DNA from 3 places in the Streptomyces sp. NPDC058671 genome. Region 2 is predicted to be linked to each of the others. Evidence: riboswitches for the same ligand, from Rfam matches in the RefSeq annotation. Region 2 holds a riboswitch; each other region holds the start of a gene.
The links. A riboswitch is a leader RNA that binds a small molecule or an ion and turns the genes downstream of it on or off. The one in region 2 is predicted to bind thiamine pyrophosphate.
Positions count from the first base shown of each region.

Region 1 (5,062 bases), on a different contig from region 2:
CGGCTCGGTTCAGCGCGCGCTGAGACTTCTGGAGGCCGTGGCCTCCCATGAGGGCGGCGCGCCGGCCAAACAGCTCGCCCGTGAGACGGGCCTCCCGCTGCCCACCACGTACCACCTGCTCCGCACCCTGACGCACGAGGGCTATCTGCGCCGCGAGAAGGGTGTGTTCGTGCTGGGTGAGGCCGCGGCCCGGCTGGCCGGCGGCGAAGCCGTGCAGAATCGTCGCATCAAGATCGAAGACTCCCTTGCCCGCTGGCGGGACGAGATCGGTGTGCCGGTGTACTTCGCCCTCTATCGCGAGGGGGAGGTCGAACTCGTCGCGGTCGCCGACACTCCTGCCGCCCCCGCCGTGGAGGAATGGGCCGATTTCCGGCAGACCGCCCACGCCCATGCGATCGGTCAGTGTCTGCTGAGCCAACTCGATGTGAAATCCCGTCAAGACCACCTCGACCGGTATCCGGTGGAAGCCATCACTCCGTTCACTGTGCGTAACCGCCGTGTGCTTCTGGAGCGTCTGGATGGTTTGGGGCGAATGGAGCCTCTGGTGGAGCGTCAGGAATATGCGCTCGGCACGGTTTGTGCCGCGATCCCCATCACCGCGGGCTCCGCGGCGGCCGCCATGGCCATTTCTGTCCCTCTTCACCAAGAAGAACGGTTGCTCCCCGCAGTCGAACGACTACGCACAGAGATCGGACGGCTCTTCAGTTCCCTCGCTTTCTCTATCAGTATCTGAAAAATCACTCCTTGTGATCTGCTAGCGCGTACAGCACGATTGCGTCAAGAGGGCACGGGGGATCATTCCTGGCCGTTTCGGTCACAGCTTTCAGCAGCGGTGTTTACACAACTGCTCCATCTACTGCGGGGTACACGATGCGAGAGTCCGTTCAGGCGGAAGTCCTGATGAGCTTCCTCGTCTCCGAGGAGCTCTCCTTCCGGATCCCGGTCGAACTGCGATATGAGACCCGGGATCCCTACGCGGTGCGGATGACCTTCCACCTTCCCGGGGACGCTCCCGTGACCTGGGCCTTCGGCCGGGAGCTGCTGCTCGACGGCATCGCCCGGCCGAGCGGGGACGGCGACGTGCACATCGCCCCGACGGAGCCCGAAGGCCTTTCGGACGTCTCCATCCGGCTCCAGGTCGGCGGCGACCGTGCCCTGTTCCGGGCGAGCGCGCCGCCGCTCGTGGCCTTCCTCGACCGTACGGACAAGCTCGTCCCGCTCGGGCAGGAACGGAGCCTCGGCGACTTCGAGGACAACCTGGAGGCCGCTCTCGGCCGGATCCTGGCCGAGGAGAGCGCGGGACCGGCCGCCTGAACCGGCGCCCGCCCTCTCGTACGTCTGCAACCACGCGGCTCGTACGTACCCACCATCCCGGGTTCGTACGTCACCCGCCATGACGTCGCGCGTACGAGTCACTTGGCGCGGCGGCGCCGTCCGCCCCGTGCCGTCGCGGGCCGGGTCCCCCCGGAAGCCGGTCGGTCGGCGGAGACCACCAGGGCCGCGAGCGCCGTGGTGACCGGCACGGAGGCGACCAGGCCGATCGACCCCACCAGGGTCCGCACGATCTCCTCGGCGATCAGCTCGCTGTTGGCCACCGTCCCCATGCTGCTCTGCGCGATCGAGAAGAGCAGCAGCAGCGGGAGGGCGGCACCGGCGTAGGCGAGCACAAGCGTGTTCACTACCGAGGCGATGTGGTCGCGTCCGATCCGGATGGCGGCCCGGTACAGGGCGCGCGGCCCCATGCCCGGGTCGGCCTGGTGCAGCTCCCAGACGGCCGAGGTCTGGGTGACCGTCACGTCGTCGAGCACACCGAGCGAACCGATAATGATTCCGGCCAGGAGCAGGCCGGACATGTCGATGCTCGGGTACAGGCCGTGGATCAGACCGGTGTTGTCGTCGGTGTTGCCGCTGAGCGAGGCCCAGCCGATGAAGAGCGAGCCGAGCAGGCCGATCAGCAGCAGTGAGATCAGCGTCCCGAGCACCGCGACCGAGGTGCGGGCCGAGAGGCCGTGGCACATGTAGAGGGCGATCAACATGATCGCGCTCGACCCGACCACCGCCACCACCAGCGGATTCGATCCCTCCAGGATCGCCGGCAGGATGAAGAACGTCAGCACCAGGAAGCTCGCGACGAGCGCGATGAGCGCCATCACGCCGCGCATCCGGCCGACGAGCACGACGACGAGGGCGAAGATCCCGGCCAGCACCGCCAACGGCACCTTGCGGTTCACGTCGGTCACCGAATACTGCAGGTCACGCGGGGCGTCGGGGGCGTACGCCACCACCACCCCCTGGCCCCGGTCCAGTTGGCGGGGCGCGTCCGGCTGCACGATCTCGGTGAACCTGCGTCCCTTCTCCGGGCCGCTGACCAGTTCGACGGTCGCCTTCTCGCACTGTCCCCGCTGGGACTCGACGGCCTCGCGCCCCTCCGGGGTGGAGGTGTCACCGGTCGGCGGGACCTGCGCGGCGTTCACGTCCTTGCAGTCGACCTGCTCGACGGCGACGACCCTGCCCTGCTCGGTCTGCCGGTCGAAGCCGACCCCGGTGCGGTCGTGCGCCGGGGCACCGCCCGGCCACAGCACCGCGAGGCCGACCACGACGGCGGTGGCGAAAGGGATCAGGACGGCCGCGATGACCTTGCGCAAGTGCCGGGACACCGGGGCGGCGGGGCCGTGGCTGTGGCTGTGGCCGTGCCCCTGGCCGTGCCCGTGGGAGGGGCCGGGACCGGGGTCGTGGCCGTGCGGCTCGGGAGTCTGCTCGGGGGAAGTCACCGACCGATCATCGCAAGAACGGCGGGGGCCCACTGTTCAGCACGCCAGGGATGACGCTAGCGTGGTGGCACCTTTGCACACGCGGGAGCTCGGAGCACCGGGCTGAGAGGGCGCTGATCACCGTACGCGCGTACGGGAAGAGGCTGCGCCGACCGCCGAACCTGTTACCGGGTAATGCCGGCGTAGGGAGATCGGTCTCATGACCATTCAGGACGCACGCACGCCTGCCTCCGACCAGGACGGCACCTCTGTCGACGGCGAGCGCACGCCGGGCTGGCACAAGGGGTACGTCCAGGGCTCGCGCCCCGACCTCAGGGTGCCGGTCCGTCAGGTACACCTCACCAACGGCAAGGACGTCACGCTGTACGACACGTCCGGCCCGTACACCGACCCCACCGTCGACACCGACGTACGACGGGGCCTCCCGCCGCTGCGCGAGAACTGGATCATCGGCCGCGGCGACACCGAGGAGTACGCGGGCCGCCCGGCCCGCCCCGAGGACGACGGCATCAAGCACACCTCGCCGCGCGGCGGCGGGCTCAAGAACCTCGACGCCGTCTTCCCCGGCCGCCCGCGCCTGCCGCGCCGGAGCCGCGACGGCCGGGCGGTGACGCAGCTCGCGTACGCCCGCCGGGGCGAGATCACCCCGGAGATGGAGTACGTGGCGATCCGGGAGAACGTCTCCCCCGAGGTCGTACGGGAGGAGATCGCCGCGGGCCGCGCGGTGCTCCCGGCGAACGTCAACCACCCGGAGATCGAGCCGATGATCATCGGCAAGCGGTTCCTGGTGAAGGTCAACGCCAACATCGGCAACTCCGCCGTCACCTCCTCCATCGAGGAGGAGGTGGAGAAGATGACCTGGGCGACCAAGTGGGGCGCCGACACGGTCATGGACCTGTCCACCGGACGCAACATCCACACCACCCGCGAATGGGTGCTGCGCAACTCCCCCGTGCCCATCGGCACCGTGCCGCTCTACCAGGCCCTGGAGAAGGTCGACGGCCGGGCCGAGGAGCTGACCTGGGAGATCTACAAGGACACGGTCATCGAGCAGGCCGAGCAGGGCGTGGACTACATGACCGTGCACGCCGGCGTACTCCTGCCGTACGTGCCGCTCACCGCGCGCCGCAAGACCGGCATCGTCTCGCGCGGCGGCTCGATCATGGCCGCCTGGTGTCTCGCCCACCACAAGGAGAACTTCCTCTACACGAACTTCGAGGAGCTCTGCGAGATCCTGGCGGCGTACGACGTCACGTACTCGCTCGGCGACGGGCTGCGCCCCGGCTCGATCGCGGACGCCAACGACGAGGCGCAGTTCGCGGAGCTGCGCACGCTCGGCGAGCTGAACACGATCGCCAAGCGCCACCACGTGCAGACGATGATCGAGGGCCCCGGGCACGTCCCGATGCACAAGATCAAGGAGAACATCGACCTCCAGCAGGAGATCTGCGAGGAGGCGCCGTTCTACACGCTCGGCCCGCTGACGACGGACGTGGCGCCCGCGTACGACCACATCACCTCCGGCATCGGCGCGGCGATGATCGCCTGGTGGGGGACGGCGATGCTCTGCTACGTCACGCCCAAGGAGCACCTGGGCCTGCCGAACAGGGACGACGTGAAGACGGGGGTCATCACGTACAAGATCGCGGCGCACGCGGCCGACCTCGCGAAGGGGCACCCGGGCGCTCAGGAGTGGGACGACGCGCTCTCGGACGCGCGGTTCGAGTTCCGCTGGGAGGACCAGTTCAACCTGGCGCTCGACCCGGACACCGCGCGGGAGTTCCACGACGAGACGCTGCCCGCGGAGCCCGCGAAGACCGCGCACTTCTGCTCGATGTGCGGTCCGAAGTTCTGCTCGATGAAGATCAGTAGAAGCATCACAGAGCAGTTCGGCGGCGACGCGGACGCCACCCCGGATGAGATCGAGGCCGGGATGCTGGAGAAGTCCAAGGAGTTCGCGGCCTCCGGCAACCGCGTCTACCTTCCGCTGGCTGACTGACCTGCGCAAACGAGGCTGACCGACGGCATTCCGGGGGGAGTCGTCGGTCAGCCTTCGTTGTTCTGTGGACTGATCCTTTGACGTCGGAGCGTCCACCAGCACATGTTGGGGACGCTCCGATAGCCGTGCAGCCAGTAGGAGTAGATGGGTTAGCCGAGATAGGGCCGTTCGCGGTGCTCCATGTAGTGGCTGAGCCTGAGTCGCTGCGTGTGGTGCATGGGAAGTCGGTCCAGCTCGTCTGGAGGAACGAACCGTAGCTCCGTCGACTCGTCCGAGATTGCCAGCTCGCCGC
Region 1 is NZ_JBHXSA010000001.1:64,764-69,825, reverse strand. Features, by position in the region: gene ACFWV2_RS00230 (IclR family transcriptional regulator) at 1-733, shown strand, start outside; gene ACFWV2_RS00225 (SsgA family sporulation/cell division regulator) at 871-1,314, shown strand; gene ACFWV2_RS00220 (YibE/F family protein) at 1,413-2,771, opposite strand; TPP riboswitch at 2,843-2,977, shown strand; gene thiC (phosphomethylpyrimidine synthase ThiC) at 2,971-4,770, shown strand; gene ACFWV2_RS00210 (NUDIX domain-containing protein) at 4,920-5,062, opposite strand, start outside.
Region 1: another riboswitch for thiamine pyrophosphate. It lies ahead of thiC (phosphomethylpyrimidine synthase ThiC); the one in region 2 lies ahead of ACFWV2_RS18985 (thiamine ABC transporter substrate binding subunit).

Region 2 (5,062 bases):
CCAGGGTGATGAGGAAACCGAAGCCGACCGTCACGGCGGACACCCCGAGCGGCAGCATGAGGAGCGCGTCGAAGCCGCGTACCAGCCGGCCTGCCCGCCGGGTGAGCGCCGCCGCCGCGAGCCCGCCGATCAGCACCGCGATGCCGGTGGCGGCCACCGCGTACCGCAGGGAGTTCCCGATCGCCTCCAGGGGCGGTACGAGGAAGGTGCCGGACTCGTCGAGCGAGCCGAGCGCCCGGTAGTAGCCGAGGCCGTAGCCGCCGGACCCGGCGAAGGAACGCTCCACGAGCACCCCGAGCGGCAGCAGGATCAGCAGCGCCACCGAGACGAGGACGCCTCCGAGCAGCGCCCACTGCCCGGCGCCGCGCGGGCGGCGCGCGGTCCGCTCCGGCGGTACGAGCCGCAGCGCCGTCTCCCGCCTCCGTACCGTCCGGGCGTGCACGGCCAGGATCGCGCCGACCGCCACGAACTGGACGAGGGTCAGGACGGCGGCCGTCGGCAGGTCGAGCAGCCGGGCGGTCTGCCGGTAGATCTCCGCCTCCAGGGTGGAGTAGGCGTCCCCGCCCAGGATCTGCACGACGCCGAAGGAGGTGAAGGTGAAGAGGAAGACCATCAGGGCGGCCGCCGCCACCGCCGGCACGAGGGCGGGCAGCGTCACCGTCCGCCAGGCCGTCAGGCGTGAGGCGCCGAGGACCCGGGCGGCCTCCTCCTGGCGCGGGTCCAGCTGGGACCAGAGCCCGCCGACGGTCCGTACGACGACCGCGTAGTTGAAGAAGACGTGGGCGAGGAGGATCGCCCACACGCTGGTGTCGAGCCGCAGCCCCCACAGCTCGTCCGTCAGACCGTTCCGGCCGACGAGCGCGAGGAACGCGGTGCCGACCAGGACCGTCGGCAGCACGAACGGCACCGTCACCACGGCCCGCAGCACGCCCTTGCCGGGGAAGTCGAAGCGGGCGAAGACATACGCGCCGGGCAGCGCGACGAGCAGCGTCAGCGCCGTGGAGGCGAGCGCCTGCCACGCCGTGAAGCCGAGCACGTCGAGGATGTCCGGCCGGCTCAGCGTCTCGCCGATCCGCCCGAACCGCCACGCCCCCTCGGGCCGCAGCCCCCGTTCGACGATCGAGACGACCGGCCAGGCGAAGAAGACCCCGAAGAACGCGGCGGGCAGGGCCATGAGCCCCAGCCGCGCCGCGCTCCCCCGCAGGCCGCGCGTCACTTCAGGACGAGCGACGACCACTGCTGGATCCACGGGTCACGCTTCTCGGCGATCTTCTCGGGGGCCATGGTCTCCGGCCTGTCGACGACCACGCCGTGCTTCGTGAAGAGCTCCGGCAGGGCGGCGTCCGTCGCCACCGGGTTCACGAACATCTGGAGCGGCATGTCCTCCTGGAACTCCTTCGAGATCAGGAAGTCGATCAGCGCCTTGCCGCCGACGGGGTTCTTCGCCCCGTCCAGGAGGCCGGCGAACTCGGTCTGCCGGAAGCAGGTGCCGGTGGAGACGCCGGTCGGCGCCACCTTCGGCTGCGGCTCGCCGTACAGCACCTCGACCGGCGGGCTGGAGGCGTAGGACACGACGAGCGGCCGGTCGCCCTTGGCCTGCTTGCCGCCGGCGGAACCGGAGAACTCCTGGTTGTAGGCGAGCTCCCAGCTGTCGACGGTCTTCACACCGTTGGCCTTGAGCTTCGTCCAGTAGTCCTGCCAGCCTTCGTCGCCGTACTTGGCGGCCGTACCGAGGAGGAAGCCGAGGCCCGGGGAGGACCGCTCGGGGTTCTCGACGACGAGCAGGTCCTTGTACGCCGGCTTCGCCAGGTCGTCGAAGGTCTGCGGCGGCGCCAGCTTCCTGTCGGCGAAGTACTTCTTGTCGTAGTTGACGCAGATGTCGCCCGAGTCGATCGGCGTGACCCGGTGCTCCTTGTCGAGCCGGTACGCGGCCGGGACGCGGTCCAGGCCCTTCGCCTCGTACGGGACGAAGATGCCGTTGTCGAGGGCGCGGGACAGCAGGGTGTTGTCGACGCCGAAGAAGACGTCACCCTGCGGGGAGCCCTTGGTCAGGATCTCCTTGTTGACGGCCTCGCCCGCGTCCCCGCTCTTGAGGACCTTCACGGTGAAACCGGTCTGCTCGGTGAACTTCGCGAGCACCTCCTTGGAGGCGTTGAAGGAGTCGTGGCTGACGAGGGTCACGGTCTTCGGGGCGGGCGCGCCGGACGCGCCCGCGGCGTCACGGCCGTCGTCCGTGCCGCAGGCGGTGAGGGCGGTGACGCCCAGGGCCGCGACGAGCGCGGCGGCCGCCGCCTTCTTGGTGCTCACTGAGATTTTGGTGCTCACTGAGATTTCCTCCTGGGTATGACCAGGAAGAGACGCGGCCCTGCCCACGACCGGCGGACCGGACGCGGGCAGGGCGCAACAGCTTGAGTTAACGACCGAACTTCCTACCCAGAATGACCTGGGCAAGGTTCAGAGGGTCTGCGGTCCTACGGTGACCGCACTCTCAGCGCTGTGGCGCTCCCCTGTCGGAATATGGAGATGTGTTCGAGCTCAGAGTACAAGGTCAGCGTTCGGCGGCGGCCAGCTGTCCACAGGCACCGTCGATCTCCTGACCCCGGGTGTCCCGGACGGTCACCGGGACGCCGTGGCGCGCGATGGCCTCGACGAAGGCCTTCTCGTCCTCGGGACGGGACGCGGTCCACTTCGAACCGGGCGTCGGGTTCAACGGGATCAGGTTGACGTGCACCCGTCGGCCCTTGAGGAGCCGGCCGAGGAGGTCACCGCGCCAGGCCTGGTCGTTGATGTCCCGGATGAGCGCGTACTCGATGGAGATCCGGCGTCCGGACTTCTCCGCGTACTCCCAGGCCGCGTCGAGGACCTCCCGCACGTTCCAGCGGGTGTTCACCGGAACCAGGGTGTCCCGCAGCTCGTCGTCCGGGGCGTGCAGCGACACCGCGAGCCGGCACTTGAAGCCCTCGTCGGAGAAGCGCAGCATCGCCGGCACCAGACCCACGGTGGAGACGGTGATCCCGCGCTGGGAGAGGCCCAGGCCGTCCGGCTCGGGATCGGTGAGCCGCCGGATGGCGCCGACGACCCGCTTGTAGTTGGCGAGCGGTTCGCCCATGCCCATGAACACGATGTTGGAGAGCCGCGCCGGCCCCCCGGGCACCTCGCCGTCCCGCAGGGACCGCATGCCGTCGACGATCTGGTGCACGATCTCGGCGGTCGACAGGTTCCGGTCGAGCCCGGCCTGCCCGGTCGCGCAGAACGGGCAGTTCATCCCGCACCCGGCCTGCGAGGAGATGCACATGGTCACCCGGTCCGGGTAGCGCATGAGCACCGACTCGACGAGCGTGCCGTCGTGCAGCCGCCACAGGGTCTTACGGGTGGTGTCGTCGTCGCACGAGATGTGCCGCACCACGGACATCAGGTCGGGAAGCAGCTCCCCGGCCAGCTTCTCCCGCGAGGCGGCCGGGATGTCCGTCCACTCGGCGGGATCGTGCGCGTACCGCGCGAAGTAGTGCGTGGACAGCTGCTTGGCACGGAAGGGCTTCTCGCCGATCGCGGCGACGGCCTCCTTCCGCTCGGCGGGCGTGAGGTCGGCCAGGTGCCGCGGCGGCTTCTTGGCTCCGCGGGGGGCGACGAAAGTGAGTTCTCCGGGCTTGGGCATGGTGATACCAGTGTCGCAGAGATACGAAGAAGGGCCCGCCGCCCCTGTGGACAACGAGCCCCTCACGTGAAGAACCGCAGGTCAGGCGGTACCGACGAACAGTGCCAGGAGCAGCCACACCACCGGTGCCGTCGGCAGCAGGGAGTCCAGGCGGTCCATGATGCCGCCGTGGCCCGGAAGCAGCGTGCCCATGTCCTTGATGCCGAGGTCCCGTTTGATCATCGACTCGCCGAGGTCGCCGAGCGTCGCGCTCGCCGCCACCGCGAGACCGATGATCAGGCCCTGCCACCAGATGCCGTCGTCGATCAGGAACTCCATGCACAGAGCTCCCGCCGCCATCGCGAACGTCACCCCGCCGACCAGACCCTCCCGGGTCTTGCCGGGGCTGATCCGCGGAGCCAGCTTGTGCTTGCCGAAGCGCCAGCCGATCGCGTACGCCCCCGTGTCGCTGACCACGGTCAGGAGCAGGAAGGTCAGCACCCGCTGCGGACCGTCCTCGGCGGTCAGCAGCAGCGCCACGAAGGTCGCGAGGAACGGCACGTAGAACGCGGCGAACACGCCCGCCGTGACGTCCTTCAGATAACCCCCGGGAGGCTCCGTCATCCGCCACACCAGCACCGCGAGCGCCGTCAGCGCCATTGCCACCCAGGCGCCCTCGGCACCCCGGACATAGCCGGCGACGATCATCGCCGCGCCGCCGACCGCGAGCGGAACCAGCGGTGCCTTGATCGCCTTGCGCTCCTGGAGGCGGGAGGTCAGTTCCCAGAGACCGACCACGACGGCGACCACGATCACCCCGACGAAGGCCGGCTTCCAGACGAACAGCGACGCGAAGACGACGGCGCCGAGACCGACCCCGACCCCTATGGCCGCACCCAGGTCGCGCCCCGCGGTCTTCTTCTTCCGGGGTGCGGGCGGCGGAGGCGGGGCGGGGCTGTGCATGGGCTCCTGCGGGTGCTCGTGCGGCGTCTCCTCACGGAACAGGGGACCGCTCGGGTGAGCGGCCCCCCGTCCGTGACCGTCCTGGAATCCGCCGGCGGGAACGTCGGGCACGATGGGCATGGGCCGAGTCTGCGCCGCCAGATGCCGATCGTATGCGGGACCCGCCGGGACGGGCCCCTGGTCGGGTCCCCTACGGCCGGAACCGGCCGGGGCCCCCCAGGAAGAGTCGTTCATCAGACCTCGAGCAGCTCGGCTTCCTTGTGCTTGAGCAGCTCGTCCACCTGCGTGACGTACTTCGCGGTGGTGTCGTCGAGCTCCTTCTCGGCGCGGCGGCCCTCGTCCTCGCCGACCTCACCGTCCTTGACGAACTTGTCGATGGTCTCCTTGGCCTTGCGGCGCACCGAGCGGATCGAGATCTTCGAGTCCTCGGCCTTGGTCTTGGCGACCTTGATGTACTCCCGGCGG
Region 2 is NZ_JBHXSA010000014.1:81,040-86,101, forward strand. Features, by position in the region: gene ACFWV2_RS18980 (ABC transporter permease) at 1-1,174, opposite strand, end outside; gene ACFWV2_RS18985 (thiamine ABC transporter substrate binding subunit) at 1,213-2,307, opposite strand; TPP riboswitch at 2,409-2,519, opposite strand; gene rlmN (23S rRNA (adenine(2503)-C(2))-methyltransferase RlmN) at 2,549-3,655, opposite strand; gene ACFWV2_RS18995 (phosphatidate cytidylyltransferase) at 3,737-4,831, opposite strand; gene frr (ribosome recycling factor) at 4,831-5,062, opposite strand, start outside.

Region 3 (5,062 bases), on a different contig from region 2:
TCTCGGCCGCGGCGAGGAGTTCCTCCCCGTCCGGCAGCAGGGTCCGCTCGTCGGCGACGACCTCCAGCTTGATCCAGTCGGTGCCGAGCGCCTCCCGCGCGAGCCGTGCGGTCAGGACCGCCTCGCCGGCCGTGAAGCAGCCCGCCGTGTTGGGCAGGACGCGGATGCCGAGCCGCTCCAGGACGGAGAGGACCGAGCCCTGCACGGTGGGGTCCAGGCGCCGCATGGCGACCGTCGTCAGTTCCGTACCGCTGGCGGTCAGCGAGCGCTCCAGGACGTCGAGGCTGGGCGCCCCGCCGGTGCCCATGATCAGGCGCGAGGAGAACTCCGTACCGCCGAGGACGAAGGTGTCGTCGGACATCGCGTTCAGCCTCCCTGTACCGCGGTGAGGACCTCGACCCGGTCGCCTTCGCCGAGGAGCGTCGACGGCCACTGCCCCCGCGGCACGACCGTCTCGTTGAGGGCGGCGGCGACCCCGGAGCGGGCCGTGGTCAGGGTGGCGACGAGGGCGTCGAGGGTGAGGGGGCCGGAGAGCTCGCGCGGTTCTCCGTTCACGGACACGTTCATGCGGGCTGCTCCTGGCGTACGGGAGGGGCGGGGGCGAAACGGCGGGGGGTGAAGGGGCGCGCCTCGTCGGGGAGGACGCCGGTGGTCAGGACCTGGGCCATGACGTCGCCGGTGACGGGGGTGAGCAGGACCCCGTTGCGGTAGTGCCCGGTGGCCAGGTGCAGACCCGGCAGCGCGGTGGGGCCGAGCAGCGGCGCGTTGTCGGGGGACGCGGGGCGCAGGCCCGCCACGGTCTCGGTGAGCGGCAGCTCGGTGATCCCGGGGACGAGCTCGTGGGCGTCACGCAGCAGCTCGTACACCCCGCCCGCCGTCACCGTGGTGTCCCACCCGAGTTCCTCGCTGGTGGCGCCGACGACGAGCTCGCCGTTCGCGCGGGGCACCAGGTAGACGTGGCTGCCCCGCACCACGGCCCGGACGGTCCGGGAGAGGAAGGGGGCGTACGCGGCCGGCACCCGCAGCCGCAGCACCTGGCCCTTCACGGGGCGGACGGGCGGCAGCACCTCGGCCGGCACGCCCGCGAGCCGCCCGCTCAGGCTTCCGGCGGCCAGGACGACCTGGTCGGCCGTCAGTTCCCGGCCGCCGACGAGCACGGCACCGCGCGCGCGGCCCCGCACCACCGTCAGGCTCTGCGCGAGGGCGCGGTGGAAGACCACCCCGGCCCGCTCGCAGGCGACGAGGAGCGCGGCGGCCAGCCGGCGCGGGTCGACCTGGTGGTCGCCGTCGACCCGCAGCCCGCCGCGCACGCCCGGGGCGAGCATCGGTTCGAGGCGGCGGCACTCGCGGCCGCTGAGCCACTCGGAGGCGAGCCCGCAGCGGGTCTGCAGGGCGTGCAGTTCGCGCAGGTGGGCCCGGTCGTCGGCGTCGAGGGCGACGGCGAGGGTGCCGCAGGCGCGGTAGCCGACGTCGTGTCCCGTGGACTCCTCCAGCTCGGCGACGAAGGCGGGGTAGCGCGCGGCGGAGGCGAGGTTGAGCCCGAGCAGGGTCTCCTCGCCGTAGTGGAGTTCGGTGACGGCGGCGAGCATCCCGGCCGCGACCCGCGCGGCGCCGCCGCCGGGGTCCGGGTCGACGACCGTGGTGCGCAGTCCGCGCCCGGCGGACCGCCAGGCCGTGACCAGGCCGACGATGCCGCCCCCGATCACGAGGACGTCGGAGATGTCGGAGACATCGGAGGAACGCATGGGCGTCCAGCCCCTCCCTTCGCCGGCATGACCCGGATCAGGTTCGTACGGTCGGAGGCCGTCTCAGCCTCCCTCTCAGCCCGGTGCGTCCGGGCTCCCGCGAGTGCTTTACGCCCGCCAGCCTAGCTTCCGTCCTCGAGGCGGCCACAGACCCCTCCTGGCCTCCGCATTCCTGATGGCTCGTCAGATGCGTAAGGTGGTCGGGTGAGCGAGCAGAAGCAGGCCCAGCAGCATGTCGTGATCGTCGGCGCCGGGATGGCGGGCGTGCAGACCGCCGTCGCCCTGCGGGAACAGGGCTTCACCGGCCCCCTGACCCTCATCGGGGCCGAACCCCACCAGCCCTACGACCGGCCCCCGCTCTCCAAGGCCATCCTCCTCGGCAAGGCCGAGGACTCCGCCTTCGACATCGACTTCGAGGCCCTCGGCATCGAGCTCCGCCTCGGCCTCGACGTCACAGGACTGCGCGCCGCCGACCACGAGATCGACACCGAGGCCGGACCCGTCCGCTACGACACCCTGGTCGTCGCCACCGGCGCCCAGCCGGTCACCCTGCCCGGCGCCGAGGGCGTCCCCGGCGTCCATCTGCTGCGGACCCTCGACGACGCCGTACGCCTCGGGCCCGTCCTGGAGCGCCGCCACACCGTGGTGGTCGTCGGCGCCGGATGGATCGGCGCCGAGTTCGCCACCGCCGCGCGCGAGGCGGGCTGCGCCGTCACCGTCGTCGAGGCCGCCGACCGCCCCCTCGCCGGCGCCCTGCCCGCCGAGGTCACCACCCCCATGGCCGAGTGGTACGGGGCCCACGGCGCCGAACTCCTCACCCGCGCGCGCGTGGACACCGTCGAGCCCGGCCGCGTCCTCCTCGCCGACGGCCGCGAGCTCCCCGCCGACGCCGTCGTCGTCGGCATCGGGGCCCGCCCCGCCACCGGCTGGCTCACCGGCTCCGGCATCGCCCTCGACCCCGGCGGCGCCGTCACCGCGGACGAGCGGCTGCGCACCTCCCTGCCCGACGTGTACGCCGTCGGCGACTGCGCCTCCTTCCCCTCCGCCCGCTACGGGGAGCGCCTCCTCGTCCACCACTGGGACAACGCCCTCCAGGGCCCCCGCACGGTCGCCGCCACCATCACCGGGGCCGCGGACACGCCGTACGACCCCGTCCCGTACTTCTGGTCCGAGCAGTTCGGCCGCTTCGTCCAGTACGCCGGCCACCACGCGGACGCGGACCGGCTGCTCTGGCGCGGCACCCCCGCCGACGAGGCCTGGTCCGTGCTCTGGCTGCGCGCCGACGTGCCGGTGGCCCTCCTCGCCGTCGGCCGCCCCCGCGACCTGGCCCAGGGCCGCAAGCTCATCGAGACGGCCACGGCCGTGGACCCCACGCGCGCGGCGGACCCCTCCGTACCCCTGAAGGCGGCAGTCGCGTAGGGCCCGACTACCGGCTGTCGGTCCGGGATGGCAGGCTTGTCCTGTGACCGAGATTGACGTAAAGATCGATGCGCTCGTCCCCGCCTGGCTCTACGTGCCCGACATCGCGGAGATGCTCGATATCGAGGTGACGCGGGTGCGGCAGCTGATCAAGGAAGGTCAGCTGATCGCCGTGCGCCGTGGAGAGAACAACGCCCTGCAGATCCCCGCCGCCTTCATCCAGGGCGACAAGATCGTCAAGGGCCTCGTCGGGCTCCTGACCGTGCTGCGGGACGACGGCTTCACCGACGAGGAGATGCTGGAGTGGCTCTTCACTCCGGACGAGAGCCTGCCGGGCACGCCCGCGCAGGCCCTCGGCGAGAACCGCGGCACGGAGGTGAAGCGCCGCGCCCAGGCGCTCGCCCTCTGACACACGTACGCACGAAGACACCACCAGCGGGTGTCGCGGTGGGCGGCCGCCGGCGGGGGCGGGCCCCCCCGGGCCCCGCCCCCCCCCCGGGGGGGCCCCCCCCAGCCCGCCCCCTCAAACACAAGACCACACAAACCCCCCCCGGGGGGTGGGGGGGGGGGCGCCCCGGGGGGGGCCCCCCCCCCCGCGGCGCCGGCGCCACCGACGGGGGGAACCCATCCATGCCCACGCCTCGTGAGCGGCTCGCCGACGCCCGGCTCTACCTGTGCACCGACGCCCGGAAGCGGCAGGGAGACCTGCCCGCCTTCCTCGACGCCGTGCTCTCCTCCGGTGTGGACATCGTGCAGCTCCGCGACAAGGGCATGGAGGCCGGTGAGGAGCTGGAGCACCTCGCCGTCTTCGCCGACGCCGCCCGACGCCACGGCAGGCTGCTCGCCGTGAACGACCGGGCCGACGTCGCCCACGCCATCGCCTCCGACGTGCTCCACCTGGGCCAGGGCGACCTGCCCGTGCCCGCCGCCCGCGCGATCCTCGGCGACGAGGTCCTGATCGGCCGGTCCTGCCACGCCGAGAGCGAGGCGGCCGCGGCCGCCTCCGAACCGGGCGTCGACTACTTCTGCACCGGCCCCTGCTGGCCCACCCCGACCAAGCCCGGACGGTACGCACCGGGCCTCGACCTCGTGCGGTACGCGGCGGGCCTGGCCCAGGACCGGCCCTGGTTCGCCATCGGCGGCATCGACGAGACCAACCTCGACGAGGTCCTGGACGCGGGCGCGCGCCGGATCGTCGTCGTCCGGGCCATCACCGAGGCCGACGATCCGGCGGCCGCGACGGCCGCCCTCGCCAAGCGGGTCCGGGAGCGCGCGGGGGAGTAGCGGCCCGGCCGAGGTGATGTCCGGGACCGGCGCGCCCGCCCGCGGCACTCGGCGGTTCGTCCGAGGACGCGCCCGGCCGACTGTCCGAAACGGTGTCCATCAGCCGGACACCGTGTACGCCGCCCGGCGCACCCCGTCTAACCTGCCGGTATGGCCCTTGGTACCGCTTCCGTCCGTTCGGACCGCGCCCGCACGGTCCGCGAGATCCTCGCCTCCGGCGGCACGTCGTACTCCTTCGAGTTCTACGCGCCCCGGACCGAGAAGGGCGAACAGGGCCTCTGGAACGCGCTGCGCCGGGTCGAGGCGGTCGGACCGAGCTTCGTCTCGGTGACCTACGGCGCCGGCGGTTCCACCCGCGGCGGCACCGTGAAGGCCACCCAGAAGATCGCCTCGGACACCACGCTCACCCCGGTCGCCCACCTCACCGCCGTCGACCACTCGGTCGCCGAGCTGCGCAACGTCCTCGGCCAGTACGCCGACGCCGGCATCCGCAACATGCTCGCGCTCCGCGGCGACCCGGCCGGCGACCCGCTGGGCGAGTGGGTCGAGCACCCCGAGGGCGTCCGGTACGCGGCCGACCTCGTCCGGCTCATCAAGGAGTCGGGCGACTTCTG
Region 3 is NZ_JBHXSA010000013.1:18,314-23,375, forward strand. Features, by position in the region: gene ACFWV2_RS17820 (thiazole synthase) at 1-361, opposite strand, end outside; gene thiS (sulfur carrier protein ThiS) at 367-567, opposite strand; gene thiO (glycine oxidase ThiO) at 564-1,745, opposite strand; TPP riboswitch at 1,743-1,856, opposite strand; gene ACFWV2_RS17835 (NAD(P)/FAD-dependent oxidoreductase) at 2,001-3,164, shown strand; gene ACFWV2_RS17840 (Rv2175c family DNA-binding protein) at 3,208-3,573, shown strand; gene thiE (thiamine phosphate synthase) at 3,795-4,448, shown strand; gene metF (methylenetetrahydrofolate reductase [NAD(P)H]) at 4,599-5,062, shown strand, end outside.
Region 3: another riboswitch for thiamine pyrophosphate. It lies ahead of thiO (glycine oxidase ThiO); the one in region 2 lies ahead of ACFWV2_RS18985 (thiamine ABC transporter substrate binding subunit).